Regions from separate parts of the Hymenobacter taeanensis genome, predicted to be linked through region 3. Evidence: riboswitches for the same ligand, from Rfam matches in the RefSeq annotation. Region 3 holds a riboswitch; each other region holds the start of a gene.
The links. A riboswitch is a leader RNA that binds a small molecule or an ion and turns the genes downstream of it on or off. The one in region 3 is predicted to bind S-adenosylmethionine.
Positions count from the first base shown of each region.

Region 1 (6,227 bases), 2.2 Mb from region 3:
AAAGCACGGCATCCTGACGCAGGAAAAATCTTGTTACGTCAGCACGACCTTTCTAGGTAATAAGATCCCTCCTGCGTCAGGATGACGTGCTGTTATCTTTCTCGGCACCCTCACAAATTCACCACTTCACCATTTCACCACTTGGGTATAGTTCAGCGGCAGGGGCTGCGTAACACGGTCATTTCCTACATTGGGCTGGCGCTGGGTTTTGTGAGCACAGCCTTGGTGCTGCCCAATTTTCTAGCGCCCCAGCAACTCGGCGTGACGGCAACGCTGGCTTCGGTTGCCACGCTGTATGCGCAGATTGCCGCCTTTGGCTTTGCCAGCGTCGGCATTCGGTTCTTTCCATATTTCCGCCACCCAGAGTCGGGGCACCGGGGGTTTCTGCCCTTGCTGGTGGGCGTGCCGCTATTGGGGTTTGCTGTGGTTACGGCGCTATATTTTCTAGGAAAGCCCGTGCTGCTGCCCTGGTACGGGCAAGACGCGCCGCTGCTGGCGCCTTACTACACCTGGGGCGCCGTACTGGCCCTGTTTACTATGCTGTACTCGGTGCAGGACGCTTACCTAAAGGCGCTGTACCATACCGCCTTTTCCTCCTTCGTGCAGGATGTGCTGCAGCGGGTCCTCATTATAGCTGGGGCCTTGCTGTTTGGGTTTGGCTTTCTATCATTCCCGAACTACGTGCTGTGGTTTGTAGGCGTAAACGGCACCATTACCTTGCTGCTGACCGCTTACGTAGCAACTATTGGAGAACTGCACTGGCGGCCCACACGGCAGGTACTCACGGTGCGGCCCCTGCGTGAACTGTTGGGCATGGGGGCATTCACCCTGCTCGGGAGCCTGTCGGGTAGCATTATCATGTTTATTGACACGCTCATGGTGGGTGCGCAGGTAAGCGTGGCGGCAGCCGGAATTTACGCAGTGGCGGGCTACATCAGTACCGCCCTAGCTATTCCGGCCCGCTCCCTCAACAAAATAGCCTTCCCTCTGCTCGCCGATTACTGGAAGCAGCAGGACCTGCCCCGCATGGCCGACTTCTACCGCCGTGCCACTCGCCTCAACACGCTGCTGGGCTGCTACCTGGCCTTGGGCATTGGGTTGAATCTGGATTTCATCTACTCCTTGATGCGCAACACCAGCTACGCCGAAGGTACAGTGGTGGTCCTGCTGCTGCTCGGCAGTAAGCTCTTCGATGGCATCACCGGCGTAAATGCCCTGATTGTTATAACCTCCCCCCGTTACCGTTACGACTTGATTTTCAACGTATCGCTGGCCTTGTTGACGGTGGCGTTGAACTGGCTTTTGATACCGCGTCTGGGCATGGTGGGGGCAGCAGTAGCCGCCTGCGTAGCCCAGGTAAGTATCAATGTGGCTCGAACGTGGTTTGTGTGGCATAGTTACCGCATGCAGCCCTTCACCTGGCGCATCCCGCTGATTCTGGGAATTGCCGCCGCGGCGGGTGGTGCGGCCTGGCTCCTTCCAGCGCTATCCTCCCCTTTCCTGACGATGCTGTTGCGCTCCACGGTACTGACGATTTTGTACGGCGGCATAATTCTGCTCACCAACTCGGCGCCCGAAGCCACTGGCGTTTTGCAGAAAATTAGCCGTCGATTTATTCCATAATCTGTCCTAGCACACTGGCACAACGTGAAGCCCTTTTGCTTTTTCAGGAAGCTTTATTCTTGTCAAGTTTCTACATGCAAACCATTGATATATACTTTATCAACATCATTTTAATTTATTGATAATCATGGTTTTAAACATATATACCCTGTATTCATCAACCCAGTTGAAAAACAATTATTGCCCTACATAGTTAGTCCACCCGAATGTCTGGTTTTCCCACCTACGCTTTCCCCATTTTTGCTTTTGACAGCAGCACCAGATCAACTGCTGAAAAAATAAAATTTGGAAGTGTAAAATTTCGACCAGTACATTTGTAGGACCAATTCTTTACCCACAAAAGGATTGTTTTTATACAGAGGCGTGGAGAGACAGGCTCTACGAAGCGCCGGCAACCATCCGTAAGTGCGGAACGGTGCCAAGTCCTGACCATATAAAAACAACAGCACCGTGAACCGCTTCATCAACTCCGCCGATTCTGCCACCTCCACTGCTGTACAGCATGGGTGTTGTGGTATGGCTACTCCCGTCTGTATGGCAGGGGCATGTTGTTGTTGCTAAGGGCCACACTCCTCCTTTTTCCTGGTTTGTAGGCTGATTAAGCTTCTCTGACGTGCGCAAGTGCGCGTCCGGCTGAATCGTCTGCACCCGCCTTTTTCGCCCGGCGAAATTGTGCACCTGTCGCGCCGCGACGATGCCTTACTGCCTGGGCCATTTTCGGCCGGACTGCTGCCCTTACGGTGGCCACTCCTCACTTCTCTTCTTGTTATGTCTGCAGCATCTGCTGCGCCGGCCGTCCTGCCCGTGCTCGACGACCTGCGCCTTCGGCTCACATCTGCTACCGCCCTGGAGCGCTTACGTCTGGTGGCAGAGCACTTCCCCGGCAAAGCCGTCTTCTCTACTTCCTTCGGGCTGGAAGATCAGATTATCAGCCACTTGATTTTCGCGAATGGGCTACCTATCAAGGTATTCACGCTGGACACCGGGCGCAATTTTCAGGAGACCTACTCTATCTGGAATAAGACTCTGCTGAAGTACGAGCAGCCCATTGAGGTGTACTTCCCGCGCCAGGAAAGTGTGCAGGATTTGCTCCTCGCCAAAGGCCCCAACAGCTTCTACGAGAGCGTCGATAACCGCAAGGAGTGCTGCTACATCCGGAAGGTGGAGCCCCTGAACCGGGCCCTGGCAGGGCAGCAGGCCTGGGTTACCGGCATCCGGGCTGAGCAGTCGCAGAACCGGCAAACCATGGATCCCGTGGAGTGGGATGCCGCCCATGAGCTAACCAAAGTTCACCCCCTCTTCGACTGGACCTGGGAGCAAGCCGTGGCCTACGCCCAGGAAAACAGCATTCCGGTAAATCCGCTGCACCAGCAGGGCTTCGTAAGCATTGGCTGCGCCCCCTGCACCCGCGCTATTAAGCCAGGCGAGGATTTCCGGGCCGGCCGCTGGTGGTGGGAAGACCTTTCCGCCAAGGAATGTGGCCTACACGCCACTACCCACCACGATGGCCCCGACCCGGTGGTGGAGCCAGTGCCCGCGGGCTAGACTAGGTGATTTGGCAAAGCTTAGAACGTCCTGCTTGATCTGGCGTCCGCGCAGCCGAAGCATCTCTCCCTCTGGCTAACCAACTGGCCTAGTACAGTAATGAAGCGGCAGAGATGCTTCAGCTGCGCTCAGCATAACAAAGGATTCAAAACAGACTCTTTCTATGAGTACCCCTCATTTCGATTACCTCGACCGGCTGGAAGCCGAAGCTATTCATATCCTGCGGGAAGTGGCGGGCCAGTTTGAGCGTCCCGCCCTGCTGTTTTCGGGCGGCAAAGACTCCATCGTGCTCACGCGGTTGGCCGAAAAAGCCTTTCGCCCCGGCCGTTTCCCTTTCCCGCTGGTGCACGTGGATACCGGTCACAACTTCCCGGAGGTATTGGACTACCGCGATGAGCTGGCCGCCCGCCTCGGCGAAAAGCTTATTGTGCGCAGCGTGGAAGAAACCATTAAGCGCCAGCGCCTGCGGGAGCCGGGCGGCAAGTATCCCAGCCGCAACCCCCTGCAGACTTACACGCTGCTGGAGGTAATCGAGGAGTTTGAGTTCGACGCCTGCATTGGCGGGGCCCGCCGCGACGAGGAAAAGGCCCGCGCCAAGGAGCGCATCTTCTCCGTGCGAGATGAGTTTGGCCAGTGGGACCCCAAGCGCCAGCGCCCCGAGCTCTGGAACGTGTACAACGGCCGCATCCAGAAGGGCGAAAACGTGCGCGTGTTCCCCATTTCTAACTGGACCGAGCTGGACGTGTGGCGCTACATTCAGCGCGAAAACATCCAGCTGCCCGACATCTACTTCGGTCACGAGCGCACCTGCGTGGTGCTGCCCTCGGGCCAGCTCCTAGGCCTCTCCGAGCACCTGCAGCTTGATGACGACGATGAAATTGTGACGCGTCAGGTCCGCTTCCGCACCGTGGGCGACTCTACCTGTACTGCTGCTGTGGAGAGCGACGCCAGCACCGTGGAAGATATTATTCAGGATCTGCTGCTGGCCAAAGTAAGCGAGCGGGGCGCCACCCGCCTCGACGACAACATCTCGGAAGCCGGCATGGAAGACCGCAAGCGCAACGGCTATTTCTAAGTGGTGAAGTTGTGAAAGGTGATGTTGTGAACAGACAACACACTTCACCTAAACGACCAACTCACAATTTCACAACCTCACAATTTCACCTCATGGACTTACTTCGATTTATCACGTGTGGCAGCGTTGACGACGGCAAAAGCACCTTGATTGGGCGTTTGCTTTACGATTCCGAATCAGTATCGCTGGACGTGCTGGCGGCTCTGGAGAAGCGGCAGGCTTCAAACGGCACCGTGGATCTGGCGCTGCTGACCGATGGCCTCCGTGCTGAGCGTGAGCAGGGCATCACGATTGACGTGGCCTACAAGTACTTCACCACGCCCCGCCGCAAGTTCATCATCACCGATGCGCCCGGCCACGTGCAGTACACCCGCAACATGGTAACCGGCGCCAGCAACGCCGACCTAGCCATTGTGCTGGTAGATGCTCGCCAGGGCGTGATTGAGCAGACCCGCCGCCACACGCTGATTGCGGCGCTGCTGGGCATCCGCCACTTCGTGCTGGCCGTGAACAAAATGGATTTGGTAGGCTACGATGAGGCTGTTTTCGCCAAAATTGCCACCGATTACGCCGAGCTCACCAACCATTTCAATCTGCCGGCGGCCGTAGCCATTCCGCTTAGCGCCTTGCAGGGCGATAACGTAGTAACGCATTCTACGCACCTGCCCTGGTACACCGGCCCCAGCCTATTGGAACACCTGGAAAGCGTGCCCGGTACGCTGGAACGATCCGCGGAGCCCCGCTTCCAGGTGCAGTATGTCATTCGGCCCCAAACGGCGGAGCTACCCGATTACCGGGGTTACGCTGGCCAGATTCAAAGCGGCGAATACCGCCGGGGCGACCGGGTACTGGTGCTGCCTTCGGGGCTGGAATCGGAGATTGAAGCGCTGGAAGTCAGCCAGCAGGAAGTAGAAGCGGCGGCGGCACCCCAGGCCGTAGTTATTCGGCTGCGCGATGATGTGGACGTAAGCCGCGGCGACTCTATCGTGCCCCTAGGCCAGCAGCCCACCATTACGCGGGAGCTGGAGGCCACCCTGTGCTGGATGAGTGAACAGCCCCTGTGGCCGGGCCGCAAGCTGCTAGTGCAACATCATTCCACGCTGGTGAAGGCGGCCATTCCGGCTATCCTCTACAAGGTAAACGTGCAAACCTTCGCCAAAGCCGCCGCCGAATCAGCTCAGCTCAACGATATCGTGCGGGTGCGTATCAAAACCGCCCTCCCCTTGGCCGTTGATACTTACCAGGAAAACCGGGTTTCCGGGTCCTTTATTCTGGTGGATGAGCTGAGCGGCGACACCGTGGCGGCTGGCCTTGTCGAAGCCGCCAACTCCGAGTATTTCACCGCGCCGGTAGCGCCACCGGTAGCCTTTTCAATCTAGAAATTAGACGTGAGAGCTTAGAACGGAGAGTCTTTCCAGGCCTATATCCTCTCCGTTCTAAGCTCTCACATCTCAGCTCTACCTTCTATGTCAACCACCAAAACACCCCATCTTACAGTGCTTGGCGCCGGCCCCGGCGACCCGGAGCTGCTCACGCTTAAGGGGGCGCGGGTGCTGGGTGAGGCCGATGTAATCCTCTACGACGCGCTGGCTAACAACGATTTGCTGCAGCACGCCCGCCCCGATGCCCTCACCATTTTCGTGGGCAAGCGCCGGGGCCTCCGCAGCTACAGTCAGGAAGAAATCAACGCCCTGATTGTGGAATATGCTCATCAATACGGACATGTAGTGCGCTTGAAGGGCGGCGACCCGTTTGTGTTTGGCCGCGGCCGCGAAGAAATGCTCTACGCTGAGCAGCATGGCCTAGCCACTGATTACGTGCCCGGTATTAGTAGCGCCGTGGCAGCAGCAGGCAGCGTGGGCATTCCCGTAACACACCGCGGCGCTAGTGAAGGCTTCCGGGTGATTACAGCCACTACTGCCACCGGTGAGCTGTCCGCAAGCGTAGCCGAGGCCGCCCGCTCCCGCTCTACCACCGTCATTCT
Region 1 is NZ_CP053538.1:3,680,729-3,686,955, reverse strand. Features, by position in the region: gene HMJ29_RS15455 (DUF7033 domain-containing protein) at 1-17, shown strand, start outside; gene HMJ29_RS15450 (lipopolysaccharide biosynthesis protein) at 142-1,623, shown strand; SAM riboswitch class I at 1,972-2,063, shown strand; gene HMJ29_RS15445 (phosphoadenylyl-sulfate reductase) at 2,392-3,168, shown strand; gene cysD (sulfate adenylyltransferase subunit CysD) at 3,332-4,243, shown strand; gene HMJ29_RS15435 (sulfate adenylyltransferase subunit 1) at 4,336-5,622, shown strand; gene cobA (uroporphyrinogen-III C-methyltransferase) at 5,710-6,227, shown strand, end outside.
Region 1: it holds a riboswitch for S-adenosylmethionine, as region 3 does, so the genes downstream of both, HMJ29_RS15445 (phosphoadenylyl-sulfate reductase) here and metH (methionine synthase) in region 3, are expected to answer to the same signal.

Region 2 (6,227 bases), 2.3 Mb from region 3:
GCCTTAATCTTTTCCGCGAAATCAACAATTGGGTTGGCCGTGCGAGCCGGTAGAAACTTGTCGGCGTTGCTGACCACCTCCCAAATGGTATGGTTCGACTCCTCGGCCGCATTAATAAGCTTGGCCAGCGTGGTGTCGCCGATGCCGCGCTTGGGGTAGTTGATGACGCGGCGCAGGGCCTGCTCGTCGTTGGGGTTCACCGTGAGGCGCAGGTAGGCCACTAAGTCCTTAATTTCCTTGCGCTGGTAGAAGCTCAGGCCGCCAACAATCTTATACTTGATATTGAGCTTGCGCAACGATTCTTCCATGGCCCGGCTCTGGGCGTTGGTGCGGTACAGAATGGCAAAGTCATCGTAGGATAGATGGTGGTTCATCTTGTCCTCGTAGATGCTTTGGGCCACCAGCTTGCCCTCCTCGTTATCAGAAGCCGCCTTTAATACTTCAATCAGCGGGCCGTCTTCGTTGTCGGAGAACACGTCTTTGCGCAGCTGAGCCTGGTTGTTTTTGATAACCGAGTTAGCCGCCCACACAATGTTCTTGGTGGAGCGGTAGTTCTGCTCTAGCTTAAACACCTGCAGCTCAGGGTAGTCTTTCTCGAAGTTGAGAATGTTCTGAATATCGGCGCCCCGGAAGGCGTAAATGCTTTGCGCATCATCGCCTACCACGCAGATGTTCCGCTCCTTAGCCGCCAGCTTCCGCGCAATAAGATACTGCGAGTAGTTGGTATCCTGATACTCATCTACCATCACATACTTGAAGATGTTCTGGTACTTGTTCAGCACATCGGGGTGGTCTTTGAACAGGACGTTAGTCTGGTAAAGCAGGTCGTCGAAGTCCATGGCGCCGGCCTTGAAGCAACGCTGCTGATACTGCTGATACAGCACACCAATCTTGGGCCGGAGCGCTGCCTCGTCGTCCTGCTTAATTACCGGGTCGTTAAGGTATTGCTGCACCGAAATCAGCTTGTTCTTTGCCGCTGAAATTCGCCCCAGCACCAAACCGGGCTTGTAGAGCTTATCATCGAGCTCCAGTTCCTTCACAATCTGCGTAATCAGGGTTTTAGAGTCCTGGGTATCATAAATGGTGAAGGAGCGAGGAAAACCGATTTTGTCGGCTTCGGAGCGCAGAATGCGGGCAAAGATGCTGTGGAAGGTACCCATCCACAGATTTTTGGCGTTGGGACCCACTACCTTCTCAATACGGGCGCGCATTTCCTTGGCCGCCTTATTGGTAAAGGTGAGAGCCAGTATATTGTACGGATCAACCCCTTTTTCCAGCAGGTTAGCAATGCGGTAAGTGAGTACCCGGGTTTTGCCCGAGCCGGCACCGGCTATAATCATGCAGGGGCCATCGATTTGCATCACGGCGGCGGCCTGCGAGGGGTTCAATAAAGAGAGATAATCGAGTCCCATTCGGTCAGTTAATCGGAAACTAAGCTTGTTGGCTTGTTAGCAAAGGTAGGGCTTTGAGAGGGGAAAGCCGAGGCCGATTTGCGGTACTGAGTGATGTGCCTTGGTCTAGAAAAGCCAGGAGTACACCAGTCCCATCAGAGCACTCAGGCCAATCCATAAAATCAAATTGACTTTGCCCTCACGCAGCGCCACTATTTATAGCGCTACCCATACCAAGCTAAACCAATCGGGAGCCGCTTGAATTCCCTGGGGCCATACTACGGCCCGCCCCAGGTAACTACTTAGGTTGAGGACTACACCTACCACGGCGCCAGTCACTACGCTCAGAGCAGCAGTAACCCGAGCATCTTGGCGGGTGCGCTCTTCTTGCAGCTAACGACGGCGCTCCACCACGTACTCGTGCATGATGATAATCTGGCCTGTTGGCCCACTAAAGCTGATGAAAACCAGCTTTAGTCAGAAGCGCCCGGCTTCCCGGAAAGACACCGGTTCTGCAAATATTGTTGCAAGCTGAGCAGCTGGTATAGCTGATTCTATCTGGTAAGAGTAAGCAAGAATAAGAACAAGCAGCTGGTAGCGGTAGCTTGAAACAGTCATTCCGAGCAAGGAAAGAAATCAAAGTTGCTCCTAAGCAGCAAACTCAGATTCCTCACTCCGCTCGGAATGACTGTTCTAAAGCCTATCGTTCTTGCAAGTGGCCTAGGCCAGTACTTGAATGACAGCTTCGGAGAAGCGCTCCATTTCCTCTAGCTGCGGGCTGCACTGAAGCAAGAAAAGATCTACACCCACCGCCTCAAAGGCCGCAATGCGCTCGGCTACCTGGTCGGGGGTGCCGGTGAGGCCGGAACGCAGGCCGCGGTTTGATACGGAGTAATCCTGCAGCGATACCTGGTTTTCCAGCTGCGTGCCGGCCAGCCACTGCTGGTAGTTTTTGTAGCCTGCGGCCGAGCCATTCACATTGGTAATGCGCTCCAGCTCTTTCTTCACTTCCTGCTCGGTGTTGCGCACAATGGAGTACGCCGCCACCCCAAACTTCATAGGGGGCAGGCCTAGCTTCTCACGGCGCTGGCTCAGATCCTGAATGCGGCGGCCAATGGCCTCCGGCTCGTCGCCGTGCATTACGTAACCGTCGCACTGGGCCGCAATGAGATTTTTGGCTGCCTCGGATTCGCCGCCGGCGTAAATGAATGGCCGCGGGCGCGAGACGGGCTTGGGCTGCAGAATGGAGTCAGTTACCTTGTAGAACTTGCCCTCGAAGGTAAAATGGTCCTGCTTCCAGAGGTTGTCTACTACGTGCAGCCACTCGGCGGTGCGGGCATACCGGTCGTCGTGCTGCTCAAAGTGCACGCCGTACTTCTTGGCCTCATCCTGCCACCATGATGACACTACGTTCAGCGACAAACGGCCGCCACTGATATGGTCGATGTTGGCGGCTTGCTTAGCTAGCAGAGCAGGGGAGTGAAAGGTAGGCCGCACGGCCACCATGAGCTCTAGTTTCTTGGTAACGGCCGCTAAGGCCGCCGCCGTACTCCAGGCATCCAGGGAAGGAGCTTCTTCACCCTTGATGTCGTTGAGGTTCAACTCCGCAATAAGGGAAAGGTCGTAGCCTAACTCCTCACTGCGTTGGGCCAGCGTTTTCACGTAGTCCCAGTCGGCGCGCATGTTTTCGTCCTCCACATTGCGCAACCACCCGCCAAAAACGGGCATCCAATATCCGTATCTCATTATTGCGCGATTAGGTCAGCGGGTGAAGAAGTTAATTCGTCAGCGGTAGCTAGTTCTGTGCCCGACGTAGCACCGGGTAGCTGCGTTTCGAGGTAGTCTACGAAGCGGGCGTAAGGGTCAAAGCCTACCACGTTCACGGCGTCGGCCACGAAGTTTGAGAGGGCGTTGATGTCGTAGAACAGCACGTCGCCGGTGCGGTCATCAATGAGGTACTCAATGCCGCCTACGTCAATCTTGGCAGCGGCCACAATGCGCTCCACTGCTGCAATAACTTCGGCCGGGGGCGTGAAAGCTTCTACCTGAATGCCCTTCTTGGGCGCTTCGGTGAGACAGAACTCCGCCGACTGCTCCTCCGGAATTTGGCAGATTTCGGCGGGGCACAGGTTGAAGCTTTCACCGGTAGTGTACACTTTCATGGCGTACAGGAACTTGCCATCAAGGGTTTCTACCCGGTGAATGTTGCCACCGCGGGGCGTCACGTACTCCTGCACCAAAGCGGTCTGGTCGATGCCCAAGTCAATCTGGCCAGCGGCTACGGCAGCCTCTACTCCTTCAATGGTATCAAAGCGAATAATACCCGCACCGCTCCCGCCAATGTTCACTTTCACCACAATAGGAAATTGAAGCTGCCGGGCCGCATCTGGCACGCGAGAAGCGTGGTTGATAACAAACGACTTCGGAAACTTCAGGCCCAGTGAAGCAAACAGGGAGAGCTGGCGGGCCTTATTGGTTTCAATGGCCGTAGCTGCCGAACCATTGATGATGCGGGTGCCGATACGCTCCAGATGCGTAGCATAGCCAGCCGTGTGGAAGATACCCTGCCCGTGGCCGCGCAGGTAAGCTGAGGAACTCATGCGGTTGACCACGAGCGAGTAGCGGCTCTCTTTCTCAGACGGGTCGAAGAGGTGGTGGGCGGCGTCGATTTTCTCGTAGGCCAGTCCGCGGCGGTCTAGCTCGGCGAAAAGGGGCTTAAACCACTCAGGATGTTCGAAATAAATGCCAATCGGCTTTGCAGCGTGAGCCATCAGAAAAGGAAAGAATGAAGTATGAGAGGAGGGTACGGGAACCCAGCGGCCCCGAGATAATAAGCGCAGCATAGCCTCTTAGGCGGTAAGTAGGCTACCTGGAAATGCACTGATTGAATGAACAGCTGACAGCTGCAAATGGTGTCTTCCTGCAGTCTGTAAGAAGCAGTGTATTCACGGGTAAGCACTTGGTATATATGTGCTTAACATGACTTTAGAAACTGTAGAGCAGAAGGGCTTGCAGGATCTAAAAAGCAGGAAGAGGAGGCGGCAGCAAGCCGCAAACCAGGCCGGAAGTGGCCTAGGGCAAAAATGTGTTTACCAACAACAACAGGGGCCTGCCAAAACCAGAGCAACGGACAAAACGCCCATAGGTCGGTTAACCGATTGCGGAGCAACGTGAGCAGCAGAGAAAGCGAGGAAGTTGTTGGTAGTAGCCACGGCAACTTGTTTTTATATGGTCAGGACTTGGCACCGTTCCAGTAACTGGGGGTTGCCGGCGTTTCATAGAGCCTGTCTCTCCACGCCTCTGTATAAAAACAATCCTTTGGTCGAAAAGAATTGGTAGGGCGAAGGTAATGCGCTGGCAAGGAAACTTCCAAATACCTGTTTTTCGCTGACATCCCATCGGGCCAGCAGAGGCCGTATAAGGAGTTTTGGTTGGGGCCAGCCCAAAATCTTTTACCGGTCCTACCTCGCCACACTGTTACTTCGCATTCGGTTTCAGCAAGCAGTTGTCATCAATGAGCACAGGGAAAGGAGTAGAAAGCCAGCCAGAAGCAGCCCGCACCCACGCAAGTACCCCAGCCAACCATAGGGCTGAGTCGCGCGCCGCAATGGCTGTTCTGTGTCTTTCTGAAAGTTTGGGTGGCCTAGAGATTAACACAATCAAGTTTTCTGGCTGGATGCGGGAACGGGGCTGGCCCATTACGCTGCTGGTGCCGCCTGAATCACCCCTTGCTGAGTGGGCCGCACGTGAGCACTTGGCTTACATAACCGTAGCGGCCCGCCGGAAGTCCTTGGCCTTCACTACCGCCTGGCGGCTGGCACAGTACCTGCGGGCACATAGCATCAGGTTGCTTTTAGTCACGCAGAATAAAGATCTGGGCTTTGTAATGCTACTTAAGCTGCTCATGGGCAATGAGCTACGCATTGTGTACCAGCAGCACATGCAAATAGGGATTCCTAAGCGCGACTGGTTTCACACCAAGCGTTTTGCCCTGCTGGATGCCTGGCTTTCACCTTTGCCTGGCCTGGCCCGACAAGTAGCAGAAATGACGCGCTTTGAACCGGGCCGGGTGCACGTGGTACCGTTGGGAATTGATTTGCACCGCTTTGTGACCCCAGGTGTTACCCAAGCTCAGGCGCGGGAGCAGCTCCAGCTACCTGCCGAAACCGCGCTGCTGGGAGTGCTGGGCCGCTTTGATGATGGCAAAGGGCAGGACTTTGTGCTTGAAGTGCTGCACCAGCTCCGCACCCAACATCAGCAGGCAGTAGAGCTGGTACTCATGGGCGAGCTGACCCGCAACGAGGGCGACGCCTATTGGCAGCAGCTGCAGGCGCAAATCACACGGCTTGGTCTGGAGCAGCAAGTACACATCCGGCCCTTCAGCTCCCAGACGGAAGTGTTTTACCGCGCCATTGATGTGTTTGTGCTGGCCTCGGTGAGCGAAACGTATGGCATGGTAACCATTGAGGCTATGGCATCGGGCCTGCCAGTGGTAGCCAGTGCTACCGGCGGCACCCTGGAAATTGTGCAGGACGGGCAAACCGGCCTGCTTTACCCCCTGCGCGATGTGCAAGCCTGCGTGCAGCAGGTGCTTAAGTGCCTGCAGCAGCCAGCCCTCCGGCAGGAGCTAGGCCAGTCGGCGAGCCGCCGGGCACAGGCTGAATATTCCCACGTGCGGCAATGCGAGCTAACGGAGCAGGTTTTGCTGGCGCTGGTCTAATTCCGGTATCTTTGTCGCTTTGTTTCTCACAGTGAACCGGGCTGGTGGCATAGGTGTTGGCTGAGTCGCTTCGCTACTTATTGAGAAACAGCAGGCACCACTCGGCGAGCAAATCA
Region 2 is NZ_CP053538.1:3,787,528-3,793,754, forward strand. Features, by position in the region: gene HMJ29_RS15840 (ATP-dependent helicase) at 1-1,412, opposite strand, end outside; gene HMJ29_RS15845 (LLM class flavin-dependent oxidoreductase) at 2,112-3,137, opposite strand; gene HMJ29_RS15850 (ATP-grasp domain-containing protein) at 3,137-4,162, opposite strand; SAM riboswitch class I at 4,613-4,702, opposite strand; gene HMJ29_RS15855 (glycosyltransferase family 4 protein) at 4,906-6,111, shown strand.
Region 2: it holds a riboswitch for S-adenosylmethionine, as region 3 does, so the genes downstream of both, HMJ29_RS15850 (ATP-grasp domain-containing protein) here and metH (methionine synthase) in region 3, are expected to answer to the same signal.

Region 3 (6,227 bases):
GGGATAAAACAAAACCCGCCCCAGCTTACGCCGGGGCGGGTTCTATAAGTGCCATTGCAGACAGGAAGCTGCTACTTAGTTATTCTGGTAGTCAACGGGCTCCTTCAAGTCTACGCCCTGTTCTTGCAGGGAGGGGTAGTCGATATAGCCTTTGTCGCCGGGCACGTAGAACGTGCTGGGGTCGGGGGTGTTGAGGGCGGCCCCGCTGCGGAAGCGCTCCACTAGGTCGGGGTTGGCAATAAACGGCACACCGAAAGCAATTACATCGGCTTCGTTGTTGGCCAGGGCTTCTTCGGCAGTTTCCTGAGTGTAGCCACCGTTTAGGATGAAGGTGCCATTGAAGATTTTGCGCAGGTGCGCAGCTACGGCTGGGGCACTGGGCTGGGCCATGGGGTGACCGGGCAGGGCCTCAATTACGTGCAGGTAAGCCAGGTTGAACTGGTTGAGCTGCTCTGTTACGTAGCTGAAGGTGCGTACCGGGTCGGAGTCCTTGATGCTGCTGCTGCCCTGGGGCGAGAGGCGGATACCTACGCGGTCGGCGCCCAGCTCGTCTACCACGGCCTTCACCACTTCCAAGGTAAAGCGGGCGCGGTTTTCTACGCTGCCACCGTACTCATCGGTGCGCTGGTTAGAACCGTCCTGAATGAACTGATCGAGCAGGTAGCCATTGGCGCCGTGGATTTCGGCGCCATCAAAACCGGCCAGCTTGGCGTTGCGAGCCGCCTGGCGGAACTGGTCTACAACGCCCGGAATTTCACTCAACTCCAGGGCGCGTGGCGTAGGTACATCCTCAAAGCCCTGGCCGGTGAAGGCCTTAGCTCCTTCAGGCTTGATGGCCGAGGGGCCTACGGGCAGCTCGCCGTTGTGGAAGAAAGGATGCGACACGCGGCCTACGTGCCAAAGCTGAATGAAAATGCGGCCGCCGGCTGCATGCACCGCGTCAGTTACCTTCTTCCAGCCAGCTACCTGCTCCTCGGTATAAATACCAGGGGTATTGATGTAACCCACGCCCTGAGCTGATACCTGCGAACCTTCCGTGATGATCAGGCCCGCCGAAGCGCGCTGCACGTAGTACTTTATTACCGAGTCGGTGGGTACGGTTTCCGGGTTAGTGGCGCGGCTCCGGGTCATGGGGGCCATGGCAAAACGGTTGGGCAGCGTGAGGGCGCCCACCTGAACGGACGAGAAAAGATGCGGAGTGTGATTCATGATGAAGTCGATGTACAGGAACCTGCTATGTGCGGATTCAGCGCATAGCAACTCGGGTAGGTACATATATGTTTCCACCATGGTTACATTTATTTTTATTCTTTCTTTAAGATGCTGAGGGTCTGTCAATAGTTGCAGCCTGTTAAACTGTAGCTCACCGCCAACCAAGTGGCCTACGTGCTCTGCTTGCTGCTTGAGTCATAGTAACCTTCTGTTATGCCCGGCTGTATTACCAGCTTCAGGCTTTACCCCCATGGGCAGACTGGCCTTTCTTACTTAACTTTTACCTCCTCTATTTTGACAGAACCTACTACTCCCCAGCCCCGTACCACGTCAGCTCCTGCTACCATTGTAGTAGCAGGCGCTACCGGCGACCTGGGTTTTCGCATTGCCAAGCACCTACTGCAACGTGGCGCCACTGTGCAGGCCCTGGTGCGGCCGGGTAGCAGCTCTAAGCCGGAGGCTATTGCCCTGCGCCAGCTGGGAGCCAGCCTTACTGAGGTAGACTACAACAGCCTTATTTCCCTGACGGAGGCCAGTGCTGGCGCCGGCTGTGTGGTTTCGGCGTTGTCGGGGCTGCGCGAGGAGATTGTGGGGATGCAGACCCGGCTGGCAAAAGCGGCCGTGGCAGCAGGCGTGCCGCGCTTCATCCCCTCCGACTATTCCATTGATTACACGAAGCTACCGAAAGGCTCTAACCGCAACCTCGACCTGCGCCGGGAGTTTAATGAGCGGCTAAATGAGCTGCCTCTCCAGGCCACGTCCGTCCTCAACGGTATGTTCGCGGACCTGCTGACCGGGCAGGCGCCGGTCGTGCTGTTTGGGCCCAAGAGGGTGCTCTACTGGGGCAACCCCGATCAGCCCCTGGATTTCACTACCACCGAAGATACCGCCGCCTTTACCGCCCTCGCGGCTCTTGACTCTACCACGCCCCGTTACCTGCGCGTGGCCGGCGAAGTAGCCACCATCCGAGACCTGCAGGCAGCTGCTACTGAGGCCACCGGTGAAAAGTTTGGCTTGCTGCGAGCAGGTGGCCTAGGGTTCCTAGCTGGCATGATCAAGGTCACGCGCACCCTCATGCCAGCCACTAACGAGGTATTTCCGCCCTGGCAGGGCATGCAATACCTCCACAACATGTTCACGGGTCTCCCCAAACTACAGCCCCTGGACAACGACCGGTACCCCGAGCTCCGCTGGACCTCCGTGCGCGAGGTGCTGGCATCACGTCAGAAGTAAGGCGGCGCAGTTCTCCCACAGTTAGCTTCCCCTAACCAGGCCGTGTGCACAGCAAACAATAAGAACGTCATGCTTCATCTGGTGTCCGCTTGTCGAAGCATGACGTTCCCAGCCTCCCAAATTGAAAGTTGAAGATTCCTGCTGTATCTTCGCAGAGTTACTTATCCAGAAAGACCGAGGGATTGGGCCCGACGACGTCTTAGCAACCTGAAATAAAACAAGGTGCTAATTCCCTTTTCAAACCGTTTTGGCGGTTTTGGAAGAAGATAAGAACAGGACGCGCTTCTCGCACGGCTCTCTCTGGATAGGCACTTTTTCGCTGCCGAATTACTTGAAGAGCCAATATGCCGACCGTCACTGACTCCCCGCTCCACGATATACTTGCCAAACGCGTCCTGATTCTGGATGGCGCCATGGGCACCATGATTCAGCGCCACAAGCTGGAAGAGGCTGACTTCCGGGGCACCCGCTTCGCCGATCATCCCAAGCCTCTGCGTGGCAACAACGACCTGCTGAGCATTACGCGGCCTGATATCATCAAAGGCATCCACGCCGATTACTTCGCGGCCGGGGCCGATATGGTGGAAACCAATACGTTCAGCGGCACCACCATCGCGCAGGCTGACTATGCCCTGGAGGATATCGTGTACGAGCTCAACTATGAGTCGGCGCGCATTGCCCGAGAGGTAGCCGACGAGTTTACGCGCCAGAATCCCGACAAGCCCCGGTTCGTGGCCGGTGCCATTGGGCCCACCAACCGCACCGCTTCCCTCTCCCCCGACGTAAACCGCCCCGGCTTCCGGGCCGTAACGTTTGACGAGCTGGCCACCGCCTACCACGAGCAGGTGCGCGGCCTTATTGATGGCGGCTCCGACGCTTTGCTCATCGAAACCATCTTCGACACACTGAACGCTAAAGCGGCGCTGTACGCGGTGCAGAAGTTCTTCGACGAAGGCGGCCGCGTGGTGCCCGTCATGATTTCCGGCACCATCACCGACGCTTCCGGCCGTACCCTTTCGGGGCAGACGGTGGAGGCCTTCTGGAACTCCATCCGCCACCTGCCCCTGCTGAGCGTGGGCCTGAACTGCGCCCTCGGCGCCGATCAGCTGCAGGTGTACATCAAGGAACTGAGCCGCATTGCCGACGTGCACATCTCGGCCTACCCGAATGCGGGTTTGCCGAATGCATTTGGCGGTTATGATGAGTCGGCTCAGGAATTCGCGGGCGTAGTAGAAAACTACCTTAAGGAAAGCCTCGTGACGGTGGTGGGCGGCTGCTGCGGCACCACACCCCAGCACATTGGCGAGCTGGCCCGTCTGGCTGATAAGTATGAGCCGCGCAAGCTGCCCGAGCTACCCAAAGCTACCCGCCTGAGTGGCCTAGAGCCCTTCGGCATCTACCCCGACAGCCTCTTCGTGAACGTGGGCGAGCGGTGTAACGTGACTGGCTCCCGCGCCTTCGCCCGCCTCATCCGGACCGGCAACTACGAAGCTGCCCTGCAAGTAGCCCGCGACCAGGTGGAGGGCGGTGCCCAGGTCATCGATGTGAACATGGACGAAGGCATGCTCGACTCGGAGCAGGCCATGACCACCTTCCTGAACCTCATTGCCTCGGAGCCCGACATTTCGCGGGTGCCGATTATGATTGACTCCTCGAAGTGGAGCGTGCTGGAAGCCGGACTGAAGTGTGTGCAGGGCAAGAGCATCGTCAACTCCATTTCGCTCAAGGAAGGCGAAGAGACCTTCAAGGAGCGCGCCCGCACGGTGCGTCAGTACGGCGCCGCCGTGGTGGTGATGGCCTTCGATGAGAATGGACAGGCTGACACGCTGGAGAAGCGCATCGAAATCTGTCAGCGCAGCTATAATATCCTGGTGAACGAAGTGGGTTTCCCGGCCGAGGATATCATCTTCGACCCTAACATTCTGACGGTGGGCACCGGCATGGAGGAGCACCGCAACTACGCGCTGGACTTCATCGAGGCCGTTCGCTGGATCAAGCAACACCTGCCCGGCGCCCTCACCAGCGGCGGCGTCAGCAACATCAGCTTCTCCTACCGCGGCAACGACGTAGTGCGCGAAGCCATGCACTCGGCCTTCCTCTACCACGCCATCCGGGCCGGCCTCGACATGGGTATCGTAAACCCCAGCCAGCTGGCCGTGTACGACGAAGTGCCCAAGGACCTGCTGGAGCTAGTAGAAGACGTGCTGCTAAACCGTCGCCCCGACGCTACTGAGCGTCTCGTTGACTTTGCCGACACGGTAAAGCAGAAGGATAAAGTGGAGGTAGTAGCCGACGCCTGGCGCAGCCTGCCGGTGAAGGAGCGCCTGCAGCACGCCCTAGTGAAAGGCATCACGGAGTTCATCGACCAAGACACCGAGGAAGTGCGCCAGCAAGTAGCTAGGCCACTCGAAGTGATTGAAGGCCCCCTGATGGCCGGCATGAACGTGGTGGGTGACCTGTTTGGCGCGGGCAAAATGTTCCTGCCTCAGGTAGTAAAATCGGCCCGCGTGATGAAGAAGGCCGTGGCCTACCTGGAGCCTTACCTGCTTGCCGACAAGCAAAGCGGCGACCGGCAAACAGCCGGTAAAATCCTGCTGGCCACGGTAAAAGGCGACGTGCACGACATCGGCAAGAACATCGTGGGCGTAGTACTGGCCTGCAACAACTTCGACATCGTGGACCTGGGTGTGATGGTGCCCCTGGAGAAGATTCTGGACGAAGCGCAGAAGCAGCAGGTAGACGTGATTGGTCTCAGCGGCCTCATCACGCCTTCGCTAGATGAAATGGTGTACGTGGCCCAGGAAATGGAAAAGCGCGGCCTCAACACCCCGCTGCTCATTGGCGGCGCCACCACCTCTCGCTTGCACGCCGCCGTGAAAATTGCGCCCAACTACTCCGGCCCCGTGGTGCACGTAAACGACGCTTCCCGCTCGGTAGGGGTAGCCGCGGCCCTGCTCGGCACCGCCGATGTGGAGTACGCCCGCACGGTGCGTGAGGAATACCGCCAGCTCCGTGAGGACTATGCCGGCCGCCAGCGCGAGAAGAACTACCTCACCATTGAAGCTGCTCGTGAAAACGGGTTCAAAGCCGATTGGGAAACCAGCCGCATTGTGAAGCCGAGCTTCCTGGGCACCAAAACCCTGGAAGATTATCCGCTGGCCGAACTGGCCGAATACATCGACTGGACGCCCTTCTTCCAGACCTGGGAACTGAAGGGCCGCTACCCCCGCATCCTCACCGATGAGAACGTGGGCGAAGCCGCCACCCAGCTCTTCAACGACGCCCAAAAGCTGCTGAAGCAAATCATCAACGAGAAGCTGCTCACGGCCCGTGCCGTAGTGGGGTTCTGGCCCGCCAACACCGTCGGCCACGATACCATCCAGATTTTCAAGGATGAGACCCGCCAGGAAATCCAGACGGAGTTCTTCACCCTGCGCCAGCAGAGCGAGAAGGCCCCCGGCGTGCCCAACCTGGCCTTCTCTGACTTTGTGGCGCCCAAGGAAACCGGCCGCGAAGACTACATCGGCGGGTTTGCCGTAACGGCAGGCCTAGGCATTGAGAAGCTGCTGGAAAAGTACGAGCAGGAGCACGACGACTACTCCAGCATCATGGTGAAAGCCCTGGCCGACCGCCTCGCCGAGGCCTTTGCGGAGCGCCTGCATCAGCGGGTGCGCGAGGAGTTCTGGGGCTACGACCCCGCCGAGAACCTTTCCAACGAAGACCTCATTCAGGAGAAATACAGAGGTGTGCGCCCCGCGCCCGGCTACCCCGGCTGCCCCGAC
Region 3 is NZ_CP053538.1:1,459,231-1,465,457, forward strand. Features, by position in the region: gene HMJ29_RS06255 (alkene reductase) at 76-1,209, opposite strand; gene HMJ29_RS06260 (NmrA family NAD(P)-binding protein) at 1,507-2,445, shown strand; SAM riboswitch class I at 2,604-2,718, shown strand; gene metH (methionine synthase) at 2,790-6,227, shown strand, end outside.